One region of the Amycolatopsis sp. w19 genome, then DNA from elsewhere that is predicted to be linked to it. Evidence: predicted binding sites of a transcription regulator. Region 1 holds the regulator's gene; the other holds the start of a gene.

The links. Region 1 encodes HspR, which represses chaperone genes until heat shock. Its sites were predicted from a motif close to ANNTTGAGTNNNNNNNACTCAANNT; they were not measured.
Region 2: the regulator HspR is predicted to act here: its motif matches at 4,010-4,034, upstream of ACSMFO_RS01650 (adenylate cyclase).

Annotation. Positions count from the first base shown of each region.
Region 1 covers NZ_JBPQFM010000018.1:132,569-139,900, forward strand. Annotated here, with positions in the region: gene ACSMFO_RS29785 (alpha/beta fold hydrolase) at 1-378, shown strand, start outside; gene dnaK (molecular chaperone DnaK) at 545-2,416, shown strand; gene grpE (nucleotide exchange factor GrpE) at 2,413-3,159, shown strand; gene dnaJ (molecular chaperone DnaJ) at 3,193-4,368, shown strand; gene ACSMFO_RS29805 (heat shock protein transcriptional repressor HspR) at 4,374-4,802, shown strand; gene ACSMFO_RS29810 (DUF305 domain-containing protein) at 4,918-5,520, opposite strand; gene ACSMFO_RS29815 (lytic polysaccharide monooxygenase) at 5,528-6,283, opposite strand; gene ACSMFO_RS29820 (globin domain-containing protein) at 6,443-7,332, opposite strand, start outside.
Region 2 covers NZ_JBPQFM010000001.1:380,027-387,358, reverse strand. Annotated here, with positions in the region: gene ACSMFO_RS01680 (hypothetical protein) at 1-195, opposite strand, end outside; gene ACSMFO_RS01675 (hypothetical protein) at 434-1,018, opposite strand; gene ACSMFO_RS01670 (hypothetical protein) at 1,037-1,417, shown strand; gene ACSMFO_RS01665 (hypothetical protein) at 1,421-2,029, opposite strand; gene ACSMFO_RS01660 (hypothetical protein) at 2,528-2,971, opposite strand; gene ACSMFO_RS01655 (hypothetical protein) at 2,989-3,924, opposite strand; gene ACSMFO_RS01650 (adenylate cyclase) at 4,035-5,003, shown strand; gene ACSMFO_RS01645 (hypothetical protein) at 5,006-5,980, shown strand; gene ACSMFO_RS01640 (adenylosuccinate synthetase) at 5,977-7,170, shown strand; gene ACSMFO_RS01635 (NUDIX hydrolase) at 7,167-7,332, shown strand, end outside.

The DNA of each region.
Region 1 (7,332 bases):
GGCTCGCCGTTCACCTCCTACGCCGACATGAGGGCGATGCAAGGACTGGTGAAGACGCTCTCGCCGCACGGCTGGCGGTACTCGGAGTTCTGGGACATGGCCAGCGGGTGCGCGGCCTGGCCGGTGCCCTCGGCGTACCTGCCGCGGCCGCAGAAGGTGAGCGGCGCGGCGCCGATCCTCGTGGTCGGCGGTGAACACGATCCGGCGACGCCGCTCGTTTGGGCGAAGGGGCTCGCGAGGAACATCGAGAACTCGACGTTGCTCGTCGACGCCGGGTACGGGCACACGGGGCTGCTGAACTCGGCCTGCGTGCGCTCCGAAGAGGTGAAGTACCTGGTGAGCGGTGTCACACCCGCTCCGGGCACGGTCTGCCGGTAGTCCGGGAACAAGACGACCGTGCCGCACGTTGAGCCGGATACAAGGTTGAGTGAGGGTGACTCAAGTCCGGCTTGACGGAAGCCCCACCATCCCGATACAACTTGCGTTGAGCCCACTCAAGGTGGGTGAGAACGTGCAGGTCACGAACTAGCAGGAGGATCACACCATGGCGCGAGCGGTCGGCATCGACCTCGGCACGACCAACTCGGTCGTCGCTGTCCTTGAGGGCGGCGAGCCGACGGTCATCGCCAACTCGGAAGGTTCACGCACCACCCCGTCCATCGTCGCCTTCGCCAAGAACGGCGAAGTGCTGACCGGTCAGCCGGCGAAGAACCAGGCCGTGACGAACGTCGACCGGACCATCCGGTCGGTCAAGCGGCACATCGGTACCGACTGGAAGACCGAGATCGACGGCAAGGCCTACACCTCGCAGGAGATCAGCGCCCGCGTGCTGATGAAGCTCAAGCGCGACGCCGAGGCGTACCTGGGCGAGACCATCACCGACGCGGTCATCACCGTCCCCGCGTACTTCGAGGACGCGCAGCGGCAGGCCACGAAGGAGGCCGGGCAGATCGCCGGCCTGAACGTGCTCCGCATCGTCAACGAGCCCACCGCGGCGGCGCTGGCGTACGGCCTCGACAAGGGCGAGAAGGAACAGACCATCCTGGTCTTCGACCTCGGTGGCGGTACGTTCGACGTCTCGCTGCTGGAGATCGGCGAGGGTGTCGTCGAGGTCCGCGCGACCTCCGGTGACAACCACCTCGGCGGTGACGACTGGGACGAGCGGATCGTCACCTGGCTGGTCGACAAGTTCAAGTCGTCCAACGGCATCGACCTCACCAAGGACAAGATGGCGCTCCAGCGCATCCGTGAGGCCGCCGAGAAGGCGAAGATCGAGCTGTCCAGCTCGAACTCGGCCAGCATCAACCTGCCGTACATCACCGTGGACGCGGACAAGAACCCGCTGTTCCTCGACGAGCAGCTTTCCCGCGCCGAGTTCCAGAAGATCACCTCGGACCTGCTCGAGCGCACCCGCAAGCCGTTCAACAACGTCATCCGTGACGCGGGTGTCGCCGTCGGCGACATCGACCACGTCGTGCTCGTGGGTGGTTCCACCCGCATGCCGGCCGTGTCCGAACTGGTCAAGGAGCTGACCGGCGGCCGCGAGCCGAACAAGGGCGTCAACCCGGACGAGGTCGTCGCGGTCGGCGCGGCGCTGCAGGCCGGTGTGCTCAAGGGCGAGGTCAAGGACGTCCTGCTGCTCGACGTGACTCCGCTTTCGCTGGGCATCGAGACCAAGGGCGGCGTGTTCACCAAGCTCATCGAGCGCAACACCACGATCCCGACCAAGCGTTCGGAGATCTTCTCCACCGCGGACGACAACCAGCCGTCGGTGCAGATCCAGGTGTTCCAGGGCGAGCGTGAGATCGCGGCGCACAACAAGAAGCTCGGCATGTTCGAGCTGACCGGTCTCCCGCCCGCCCCGCGTGGCGTGCCGCAGATCGAGGTCACCTTCGACATCGACGCCAACGGCATCGTGCACGTCCTCGCGAAGGACCTCGGCACGAACAAGGAGCAGTCGATGACGATCACCGGTGGCTCCGCGCTGCCGAAGGACGACATCGAGCGCATGGTCAAGGACGCCGAGGCGCACGCCGAGGAGGACAAGCAGCGCCGCGAGGAGGCGGAGACCCGCAACCAGGCGGAGACGCTGGTCTACCAGACCGAGAAGTTCGTCAAGGACAACGAGGACAAGCTGCCCGACGAGCTCAAGGGCAAGGTGAAGTCCGCGATCGACGAGGCCAACGAGGCGCTCAAGGGCACCGACTCGGCGAAGATCCGCGAGTCCATCGAGAAGCTGAACACCGCTTCGCAGGAGCTGGGCACCGCGCTCTACGCCAACGCCACCCCGGGCGCCGAAGGTGCCGCCGGTGAAGGCGCCGCCGGTGCGGCGGGCGCGGGTACCGGTTCGCAGGCCAAGGCGGACGACGTCGTCGACGCCGAGATCGTCGAAGAGGACGAGAAGGACAAGAAGTGACGGGACGCTACGACGAAACCGAGGGCCGGGGCCCGGAGGAACCGGTGGTCGTGCGGGACCGTAGGCGGATCGACCCGCTGACCGGTGAGGTCCGCCCGGCCGCCCCGGCCGCCGAACCCCAGGACGGCCCGAAGCACGCCGCCCCGGCCGAAGAGGCCACCGCGCAGACCGAGCCGGAGCCCGCCGCACACGCGGGCCCCGGCCTCGGGGAGTCCCTTGTGGACGATTCGGTGTCGGTGGCCACCGGTCTGGAGAAGGAGCTGGCGGAACGCACCGCCGACCTCCAGCGCCTCCAGGCGGAGTACGCCAACTACCGCAAGCGCGTGGACCGCGACCGCGAGCAGGTCGTCGTCGGCGCGAAGGCGTCGGTCGTCGGCGATCTGCTCCCGCTGCTCGACGACCTCGAGCGCGCGGAGCAGCACGGCGATCTGACCGGTGCCTTCAAGTCGGTCGGCGAGAAGCTGGTCGGAAGCCTGCAGCGGTCGGGCCTCGAGGCGTTCGGCACCGAGGGCGAGCCCTTCGACCCGAGCGTGCACGAGGCCGTGCAGCACAGCACGTCTCCGGACGTCGCCGGGCCGACGGTCACCATGGTCATGCGCCGTGGTTACCGCTTCGGCGAGCGTGTGCTGCGTCCGGCGATGGTCGGGGTCACCGACCACGAGCCGGGTGGCGCCCCGGTGGACCCGCCGGTGGGCGGCGAGCTGCCGCTCGAGGGCGAACTTTTCGATGAGAACAACCGCTGATCGGCGATACGGCGTGAAAGGAGGAGACGTTCGGTGAGTGCACGGGAATGGATCGGTAAGGACTTCTACCGTGAACTGGGCGTCTCCTCCGACGCCACCGCGGACGAGATCAAGAAGGCCTACCGCAAGCTGGCCAAGGAGAACCACCCCGACGCCAACGCGGGCAACGCGGAGGCCGAGAAGAAGTTCAAGGCGGTCTCCGAGGCGTACGGCGTGCTGTCCGACACGGCCAAGCGCAAGGAGTACGACGAGGCTCGCCGCCTCTTCGGCTCCGGCGGTCCCGGTGGCTTCGGCTTCCCGGGCGGCGGTGCCGGCGGCGGCGGTTTCGACGTCGGCGACATCTTCGGCCAGGCGGGGCAGCAGCAGGGCGGCTTCGGCGGGCTCGGCGACATCCTCGGCGGGCTGTTCGGCCGTCGCGGCGCCGCGGCCGGTGCCACGGCGAACCGGCCGCAACGCGGCGCGGACGTGGAGACCGACGTCCGGATCGACTTCGCCGAGGCGGTCAAGGGCGCGACCCTGCCGCTGCGGCTGTCGAGCCCGGCGACCTGTTCCACCTGTGGTGGCAACGGCGCGAAACCGGGGACCTCCCCGAGGACGTGTGCGACCTGTCAGGGCAGCGGGCTGGTCAGCCGTAGCCAGGGCGCGTTCGCGTTCTCCGAGCCGTGCCGTGACTGCCGCGGCCGTGGCCAGATCATCGACGACCCGTGCCCGGAATGCGCGGGCGAGGGCGTCAGCACCCGTACTCGCACGCTGACCGTGCGGATCCCGCCGGGCGTCGCCGACGACCAGCGGATCCGGCTGGCGGGCCAGGGCGAACCCGGCCGTGGCGGCGCGCAGCCGGGCGACCTGTACGTCCGCGTGCACGTCGCTCCGCACACGTTGTTCGGGCGCAAGGACCTCGACCTGACGATCACCGTGCCGGTGTCCTTCACGGAACTCGCCCTCGGCGGCACGATCACCGTGCCGACGCTCGAGGGCAAGGTCTCGCTGAAGGTGCCGCAGGGTACGGCGAGCGGTCGCGTGCTTCGCGTGCGAGGCAAGGGAATCGCGAAGCGTGACGGTTCGCAGGGCGATCTGCTGGTCACCCTGCAGGCGGCCATCCCGGCCAAATTGGACGACAAGGCCCGTGAGGCGCTGGAGGCGTACGCGGAAGCCATGGCCGGCCACGACCCGCGACCGGAGATCACCGAACTTCTCGAAGGCAGGTGAGCACGATGTTCGGCGGGCTGCCGCACGGTGCGGACGAGGACACCCCGGTGTTCGTCATTTCGGTGGCGGCACAGCTTTCCGGCCTGCACGCGCAGACCCTGCGGTCCTACGACCGCCAGGGTCTCGTGTCGCCGGGCCGGACCTCCGGTGGTGGACGGCGTTACTCGATGCGGGACATCGCGTTGCTGCGCGAAGTGCAGCGACTGTCCCAAGAGGACGGTGTCAACCTCGCGGGCATCAAGCGGATCATCGAGCTGGAGAACCAGGTCGACGCGCTCCGCGCGCGCATCGCCGAACTGACCGAGGAGCTCACGGCGGCGTACCTCACCGCCGAACAGACGGCCGCGGCCGTGCACGCCTCCTACCGCAAGGATCTCGTCCCCTTGCGGCAGCAGACGGCCCTCGTGGTCTGGAAGCCCAAAAAACGCAATTAGTCCTCTGAATGCCGCGGGTCGCCAGCCCTCGTGAGTACGTGAAGGCCCCCTTCACTGCGCTAGACGCAATGAAGGGGGCCTTCACGTACTTCACGCGTTTAGTCCTCTAAATGCGTCATTGGCCGGGGACCAGGGTCCGGATCTGCTGGACCTCGCCGGTGCGCGAGTCCTGGATCCGCTGGGCCAGCGCCTTCGACTCGGGGTTCTTCCCGTCCTTCAGCTCGGTCCTCGCCAGCGCGACCCCGTTGTGCTGGTGCGCCACGAAGATGTCGGCGAAGTCCAGACTGAACTCCGCACCATCCTTTTTGGACAGTGCTTCGAGCAGACCCTTGTCGGTGAGCCCGTCGCCACCGTGATGGTGGTGCGCCTTCGGGTCCATGGAACCCGTCTCGGGTTTGCCCCAGGCCTTCAGCCGGTTCCGCATGTCGGTCGTCTCGGTCTGCTGTGTCGCCTCGATCGCGGCCGCGAGATCCTTGAGCTCCTGCTTCTGCCCCTGCTTGGCCTTGACCAGCTTGACGATCTCCACGCCCTGGTCGTTGTGGGCGATCATCATCTGCAGGAACATCACGTCGGCGTCGTTGTACTCCGCGGACGCCCCGGCCGACTGGGGAACCGGGGAGATCGGGGCGCCGGCGTTGGTGGATGAGCCATCACCGGCCCCGCAGCCCGCGAGGGCCACGAGACCGGCGACGAGAACAAGGGCCAGCTTCACTGGCACGTCCCCCTTACTGCCGGGTCCACAAGGCGGGGGTGTTCGGCGGTTCCCAGCCTTGGATCGCGGTATGCGCCATCTGGCAGCGGTAGGTCGCGCCGCCGTAGGTCACCGTGTTGCCGACCGCGTAGGACGTCCCGGCCGCCCAGGTGCCGCCGGTGGGCGGGTTGCCGGTGCTGGTCGGCGGGTTCGACGTCGTGGGCGGGTTGCTGGTGGTCGGCGGGTTGCTGGTGCTGGTGGGCGGGGTGCCGCCGCCGATCTGCAGGTCGATGCAGCTGTAGAAGGCCATCGGCGTGTCCGCGATGTTCCAGATGGCGAGCACCTTCTGGCGGCCGCTGAAGCCGTTCAGGCTCACCGTGTGCGACGTCGGGTCCTTCGGCGCGGAGTTGTTCCCGCTGATGTCGGCGATCTTGGTGCCACCGATGTAGTACTCGTAGTTCGTGGTCCGGTGGTAGGCGGTGAACTTCCAGTTGAAGGTCACGCTGTTGCCGACCGACGCGGCGGGCCACGGCTTCGACTCGTCGTTGAGCTCGGCGAATCCGGGAAGGCCGCCGTTGCAGCTGCGGAGCCCCTTGGGGCCTTCGACGCTCTGCGGTTCGTAGACGATGGCGCCGCAGCCGGAAACCTTGCCTTGGGCGCAGTTCGCCTGGCGGCTGGGCGGGGACAGCACATAGCCGTGGGCGCTGGCCACCTGCGGGATGGCCACGATGGCGATCGGGGCGAGGATCGCACCGGCGGCGGCTGCCACGAGCTTGCGTTTGACGGTCATGCCGGCTCCTGGGGATGGAACGACGGTGTTCCCGTGAGGGGGAGCAATGTGGTCTAGACCATAAATCCGCCGGTGACCGTGGTCAATGATTCACTGACCTACTGCTGCGTCGGGCCCAGGTGGAACAGCCGATCGGCCTAATACGAACGAAGTATCACCTCAGTCCAGGGTGAAGGGGTCGTACTTGATCCGGCTCAGGTCCGTGCCCGCGGCGAGCAGTTTCGCGATGGTCGCCCGGATCATCGACGGCGACCCGGCGACGTACACGTCACGCTCCTTCCAGTCCCCGCGCTGCGTGACCGCCGTGGCCAGCGTGCCGCGATCACCGCCGGTGACGGCGCCTTCCTCGGTCACCGGTGTCACCGTCAGCCAAGGGCAGGTGACGGTGAGCCCGCGGAGTTCGTCGAGGGCGTAGAGGTCTTCCGGACGGCGCCCGCCGAAGAAGAGGTGCACCGGCGGGTTGTTCTTCCAGCGCGACATGTCGTCGAGCAGGGCGAGCAAAGGCGCGACGCCGGTGCCACCGCCGATCATCAGCAGCGGACGGCTTTCCGTGTGACTCACCGAAAGCGCGCCGAGCGACGGGCCGAGACGCCAGACGTCGCCGAACCGGGTGTGGTGGACGATTGCGCGCGAAACCCAGCCGCCGCGGACGGCGTGCACGTGGAACTCCATCGTCCCGTCGTCGTGCGGCGCGGTGGCGGGCGAGAAGTACCGCCACATCCGCGGCCGTTGCGGAACCTCGACGCTCACGTAGCCGCCGGCTCGGTACGGCAGCGGCTGATCGGTGCGCACCTTGACGATGGCGACGTCACGGGACACGACGCGGTGTTCGATGACGGTCGCCTTCCACCATGCAGGCCCGACCTCCTTGCCCGCGGCCTCGCGCATGCTCTTCGAAATGACGCCGTACGCGGTGACCCAGGCGTCCTCCACCTCGGGAGTCCAGTCGTCCTTCAAGAACCTTTTCAACGCGGCGATCAGCGCGACGCCGACGGCGTCGTAATGGCGGCCGAGGACGTCGAACTTCCGGTGATCCCGGCCGAGCTGGC
Region 2 (7,332 bases), on a different contig from region 1:
GTCCGCACTGGTCAGCGCCACGGGCCTGCCTCGGTGGTCGGTGCCCATCCAGCGATGGTGGCCCGCCGAGTTCTCCAGGACGTACGGGCGGCCGCCACACCAGACGACGGTGCACGGGGCCGTCGGGGGAAGCTCCGTGCTCGCCGGTGCGGTGGCCTGGGGTGACGCGGGGTCGGTCTGTTCGTCGGTCTTCATCGCTCTCACGGTTTCGGTGACGGGGACTGGGACACGCCGGAGCGCTACTTGTCTTTTCGGCAGAACGGGGCCGCGCGTTAACGGCTCGGCGCCGGATTCGTCCGATCGGTTCGCGACGACAGCAGGGTGTTGCCGCGCCGTGAACGGCATATTAATTGTCCACAGTGGACAGTGATTGGGCGGTCCTCGCGTATCGCGGCGGCGGGGCCGCGATAGCCTCCCGCGAACCGAACGTGGCTCAATGCCACGACATCGGGCCCGGCCGGGTCAGAATGGGCCGGCCACGACCGGCCGACGAAAGGATCGCCTTGCCCGTCTCGACGACCACGGGAACGTGGCGGCGCCTGTTCGCGGTCTGCGCCGTCGCCGGATCGCTCGCCGCCTGTTCGGGCGAAGCGCCGCCACCGCCTGTCACTTCGACGCCGGTCTCATCGCCCGCGATCCCCACGAGCGCGTCCAGCGTTTCGGTACCGCCGATCCCGTCGCAAACCGCGCCGAGTCCGTCCGCCGCCCCGACTCCCGCCCCCGAACCGAAACCCGCTGAACCGGTACAGGGTTCCTGCGGAACGGTGACCGCGGCGAGCGGGCTGACCTTGCAGGTGCTCAACGGGCCCGGTGTCTCCTGCGCGGAGGCGACCGGGATCGTCGATTCGTTCCACAAGAGGATCGCCGGACGCCAGTCCGCGGGCTCGGACGAACCGGTCAGCGAGACCGTGGACGGCTGGCTGTGCGTCTCCGGAGCTCCCGCCGCCCAAGGCGGCACCAGTTGCAGCAAAGGCGAGCAGAACGTGTTCGCCGCCGTCGTCCCCGTCGAATGAACCATCCCCGAGAAGAAGGGCCCATGAAGAGCCTCGCCGTGCTTCCCGCCGCGTTCGCCGTCGTCCTGCTGAGCGGTTGCGGCGCCGATCCCGCGCCCTCGGCCGCGCCGTCACCCTCCCCCGCCCCTTCGGCCGACCAGGCTCTCGCCGGTTCACCCTGCGGGGACGTCACCGGGTTCCAGGGCGCGAAGAACAAGGTCGTCGTCCGAGGGAAGACGGACTGCGCCGAAGCGACACAGGTGCTCACGGACTACTTCGCCAAGCTGACGCCCGCCGAAGCGGCGTCACCGCAGGGGCCGGGCCCGGTCGTCGTCGGGGCATGGACCTGCGGGAGCGGGCCGAACGATCCGGTGACGAGCTGCTCTACCGAGGACGAGCGCCAGATCGAAGCGACCCGCTCCTGAGCGTCAGCTGCCCCAGACGATCGGGGTCTTGCGGTAGGCGTCACCGAAGTTGAAGGCGGCGAACGAGATCTTCTCGCCACCCTTGGCGCCGTACATGGTGCAGGCCTCGAACTTCTGTCCCGGTTTCGAGAACCCGCCGTCCCGTGGTGCGGTCACCTTGCCGCAGTCGGCGGTTTTGCCCACCAGGGCCGTACCGCCCTGCTTGCCGTCGGAAAGCAGCCCGCGCAAGGCCAGCGGGACACCGGACAGGTCGTCGCCTTTCACGAATTCGACGGTGTACCGCATGTTGTACGGCGTGACACCGGCGATCTGCTCGGGGTCGAACCCCTTGAGGTCGGCGGCCTTCCCCTCTTCGATCGCCGTCACCGTGAGCGCGACGGTCCCGAAGCTCTCCTTGTTGTAGTCCACCGGGACGAGCGCGCGCTCGCCGAACTTGAGCCGCATTCCGGGACTGGTGTGGCCGTCGGCGGTGGTCGGCGAGGCGGGCTGGGTGACCGACGGCGTGGCGGGCTTGGCCGCCTCGGCGGGCTGCTCGGCCTTGGCGCCACAGGCGGTCAGTGCGAGAGCGGCGAATCCGGCGGTGAACAAAGAGATGGTGCGGACGTGCTTCACGGTGGAGAGTTCTCCTCTTGATGCTCAGCCGCGGGCGGATCGCGCGCGCTGTGCGGACACCGTAGAGCAGTTCCCCGCCCAGTCCTGTCGGTCGTTCGCACCACAGTCCACTGTGTCCGGACGTGAGGCTCGCGCACGGCTCTTGAGCGGAACCCCAAGGCGGCGGGCACCGACGGGCTCGTCCATGTGGTCGTGCCCTCTGTACTGGGGAAGGGGTCCTTCACACGCGGCCACTGTGGCCGCTGGTGTATCTGGGGCCACAGCGGCGACCCGGAAGGTAGTGAAGGCCTCCTTCGCTACCTTCAGGGTAGGCAAGGAGGCCTTCACTACCGGACCCGCGATCAGCCGCGGCAATCCTGCAGGTACCCAAGACGCTCCTGGCCCTGACCCGAAACGCCACTCAGGACCAGCGCCGAAAGCTCCTTTCAGCGCATCGGAGACAGTGAAGGGAGCCAGCACCCCACCCCTGGCCGCTCCCGCGAACACGCCACCTTTGCCTTACTCTCGAGGACCCTCACGTCGCCGCTTGCCCGCGTCCAACCGGTACAGGACGACGCCCACGATCACCATGCCGACCAGGAGGAGACCCAGCGCGCCGCCCGCGGAGATCTTCCGGATCAACGGCGATCGCGACCGATAGGCGAACCCGTCACCGGCGAAAACCGTGTCACCCGCCGAGATGTCCTCGCCCAGGATCCGGCCGCCGCCGGTACGACCGTCGGCGAAGCGCCATTTCCCGGAGCAGTACGGGGTCTGGCCGTTCACCGCGGATCCCTCCGACGTACAGCCCGAGATCTCGGTGACCGCGACGTCCTCGCCGGTGCTCAATTCACCGATGCCGGAACCGAGGAAGCCCCCGACGACACCGAAGATCAGCAGAAAAGGGACAACGGCCGAAAGCACCGAGGAGAGAACTCCGGATTTCCGCGCTTCTTCCGGCACTGGAGTCCTTTCGTCGATCACTGGAGCTTCAGCAGGACTTCCCGGTCGAGCTTGCCGACGAGAAGGTACTCGGGCCGGTATCCGGGCGGGACCACGAAACAGACGAGCCCCGTGGTGCCGTCGAAAGCACCGGGAGCGCCCGCGCAGTCCTTGACCCGTTCCGGCTCACCGTGTTCGTCGGCCGACAGCTCCAGTGCGGTGTCACCGAGGCGGGACGCCTCGATCCGCAACGTGAGGACGTGGAATCCGCTCAACCAAGCCTCGGCTCCGCTGGGCGCTCCAGGCCAGCCGTCGAGCACGCGCACGGCCGATTCCCCGGATACGGCGGTCTGTCCGCGGGCGAACACCGGCGGCGGCCCCCACAAGTCGCGACGGTGCTCCCAGAAATTCGGGACGGGGTCGGCCGCCTCGCGATAGGCCGTCCCGCCGAACCCGACCGGTGTCAGCACCACGAACGCGGCGAAGGCCAGCCCGGCCAGGAACGGCAGCGCCTTCCGCGCCACCCCCGGTCTCGCCAGTCTGCACAGCACGACGGCCGCGAACACCAGGAGCGCCAAGCCGAGGGACATCGCCGTGATCTTCTCCCACGGATGATGGGCTTCCACGACGCGAGCGGCCCCACGCACGGACAACACCCTGTCCGTCACCGAGGAAAGCCGGGCGACCACCGGATCGGCGAGGCCGAACGCATCTCGTGTCGGCAGTTCGATCGCGCGGCCGTCTTCGGTGATCGCCAGGACCTCGTAGCCGGTATGCGGGCCGTTCTGCCCTTCGGTGGTCTTGGAGTTCCACTCGGAGATCACCGCGCGCACGTCGTAAGTGCCGGCCGACCCTTCGACGGCCCATCGTCCGGCGAAGGCCGCGACGGAGCCCCAGACGATCCCGATCACGAACGCGATGATCATCGCGTTCGTCCACTGCCCGGCTTGCCGATCCTGTTCCCGTAAGACCACCAACACCCCCCTGTCCGGCCCACCGAGCCTAGTGACAGAGGCAGCCGACCGGCACGGGATTTGTACCCACCCCCTTGCGAAGCAAAGTAAGAGTCGTCTAGACTCAAACTATGCTCACCAGGGAAGACGCCATGAAGGCGGTCGAGGACGCGAACGGCCCGGCCGCGCTGTTCGCCCGCCATCGCTACCGCGAACTGGCGGCCGTGCTCCACCCCGACCGCAACCCCGGCGACGCGCGGGCCCACCGCGCGGCAGCCACGCTCAACCGCCTCCACGACGAGTGGAAGCGGGCCCGGCGGCAGACGGTCACCACGGCGACGTCGGCCTACACCCTCGTCGCACCGCACGCGGTGGGCAGTGTCGCCACGACGTACCGGACCACCGGCCCGCATCTGGTCAAACTCGTCCGCGATCCGGCGCTCAATCCGCTGATCCACGCCGAATGGGAGGCGTTGCGCGCGCTGGACGGCTTCACCGAACGGCATCGGTGGCTCCGCCCCTACTACCCGCGACTGCTCGACACGTCGGGGCCGGTCGCGAGGGGCGACCGCGCGTTCAGCGTTCTCGACCCGCTCGTCGACGGCTTCCTCACCCTCGCCGACATCGGGAAGGCCTTCCCCGGCGGGCTCGACGGCCGCGACTACGCCTGGATGCACCGTCGCCTCCTGCGTGCCGTGGCAGGCGCGCACCGGGCGGGTGTCGTCCACGGCCATCTCACCGCGGACAACGTGCTCGTCCATCCCGGACAGCACGGCATCGTCGTGGCCGGCTGGTCGTTCGCCGTCGAAGACGGTGCGCTCCCGCTGGCGGCGGACAAATCCGTCCGCTATCCACCGGAAGTCCACAAAGGACAGCCGATGACCGCGGCCACCGACGTCCACATGCTCCACAGCATGATGCTGGGCCTCCTGGCACCGGGCGAAACCCGCCAGCGCGAATTCGCCAAGTGGTGTCTCCAGGAGATCCCGGCACAACGACCCGAGGCCGCCGATCTGCTCGACGAGTACGACGAGCTGCTCGCCGATCTGTACGGCCCTCGCACCTTCCGACCGTTCATCATCCCCGAGACAGGAGCCTGACCATGGGACACGGACACTGGGACGACAACGCCTACGCCGCCGCGAAGACCTTCCGCGCGGCCCAGGGTGAGGACGATTTCGGCTACACCGCCGATCTCCGTTCCAAGCCCGCGAAGGAATGGAAGGTCGCGCCCGCGCTGGACCCGCTGAACGCCGTGCGGGAATGCCGGGATTCGGCCGACCACAGCGATTCGACGCCGATCGCGGTGCTGTTCGACGTCACCGGTTCGATGCGCCGGGTGCCGCGGATCATGCAGGGCAAACTCGGCAAGCTGCACGGCCTGCTGAAGCGCCGGGGTTACCTGGCCGACCCGCAGGTGTTGTTCGGCGCGATCGGCGACGCCGACAGCGACCGGGTTCCGTTGCAGGTCGGACAGTTCGAATCGGACAACCGGATGGACGAGCAGCTGCGCACGATGTTCCTCGAAGGCGGTGGCGGCGGGCAGAAGAGCGAGTCCTACGAGCTGGCCGCGTACTTCATGGCGCGGCACGTGGTGACCGACGCGTGGCAGAACCGCGGCCGCAAGGGCTATCTGTTCATCATCGGCGACGAGCTGAACAAGCCCGCGCTGGAGGCCCGCCACATCCGCCGGGTGATCGGCGACGACGTACGGGAGGACATCGACCCGGCCTCGGTGTACCGGGAGCTGGCGCGCAAGTGGCACGTCTACTTCGTGCTGCCGAACCAGTCTTCGTACTACAACGACCCGCAGATCGGCGAGCACTGGAGCGAGCTGCTCGGCCAGAACTTCCTGAAGCTCGACGACCCGGGCGCGGTGTGCGAACTGATCGCCGCCACCATCGGGCTGGAAGAGCGGGTGGTCGACGTCGACCGGGCGCTCGCCGACCTCGCGGACGTCGGTTCGGTCGCCGAAAGCAAGGCGGTCGGCAAGGCGCTGGCGAAGCTGGGCACCAAATCGGTCGTCACTTCGGCGGTGCCCGAGGCCGGCGGGCCGAGCGACGTGGTGCTGCGATGACTCTCCTGGATGGTCACGTGGTGGTGGTCGGGCTCGGCTTCGGCGACGAAGGCAAGGGCGCGGTGGTCGACACGCTCTGCGCCGCCCGGCCCACCACCGCGGTGGTCCGCTTCAACGGGGGCGCGCAGGCCGCGCACAACGTCGTCGTGGACGGGCGGCACCACACCTTCAGCCAGTTCGGGGCGGGCACGTTCGCCGGCGTGCCCACCCATCTGTCGCGGTTCGTGCTCGTCGAGCCGTTCGCGCTGGCCGCGGAAGCTCGGCGGCTCGAAGCGGTCGGCGTCCGGAATCCGCTTTCGCTGCTGAGTGTGGACGGCCGGGCTCTGCTCACGACGCCGTTCCACATCCACGCCAACCGGGCCAGGGAGGAGGCCCGTGGCATGAACCGGCACGGTTCGTGTGGCAAGGGCATCGGCGAGACCGTCTGGTACTCGCTGTTGCCCGGGGCCGTGCCGGGGGACGTGGTGGAGAGCCAGGAGGTGATCGGGACGCCGGGGGAAGCGCCCACGGTCGCCGACTGCGCCCGGCCGTCGGTGTTGCGGCGCAAACTGGACGCGCTCGCGCGGTTCTACGCGCCGCTGGCCACGCCGCCGCACAGCGTCGACGATCTGGTGGCGCTGTACCGCGATTTCGCGGGCGCGGTGCGGATCACCGACGGGGACGAGACGGGGCGGCTGGCGGATTCCGGGCGGCTGGTGTTCGAGGGAGCGCAGGGGGCTCTCCTCGACCAGTACCACGGGTTCCATCCGCACACGACCTGGTCGACGACCACGCCGCACAACGCGCGCACCCTGTTGGGCCGGCGCCCGCACACCGTCGTGGGGGTGACGCGGACGTACCTCACCCGGCACGGCGCGGGACCGTTGCCGACCGAATCCGCCGCCGTACTCGCCCGGTTCCCGGAGCGGCACAACGAAACCGGCGAATTCCAGGGCGCTTGGCGAGCAGGGCATCTCGACGCGGCCCTGCTGGACTACGCGATCGCGGCCTGCGACGGCGTGGACGCGCTCGCGGTGACCCATCTCGACGCGACCGGGCTGAAGGTCGTGCCCCGTGACGGCTCCCCCGCCGTCGACCTGCCGGATCCGCTGGCGTGGTTCGGCGCACGGCTGCCGGTGGCCGTCATGGGGTACGGCCCGGACAGGGCCGGTTACCGCGTCGCGGAGGCACGGTCGACAATCAACGCGTGATCGATTCGACGCCGGTGTCCGTTGACGTGCTCGTGGTGCGGTTCGCCCCCGGCACCAGGAACGTCCTGTTGGGGATCGCGCCGCGTGCGGCCGAGCCGTTCGAAGGGGAACTCGCCCTGCCCGGAGTGCTGCTCGGGCTCGGGGAACGGCTGCGGGAGGCGG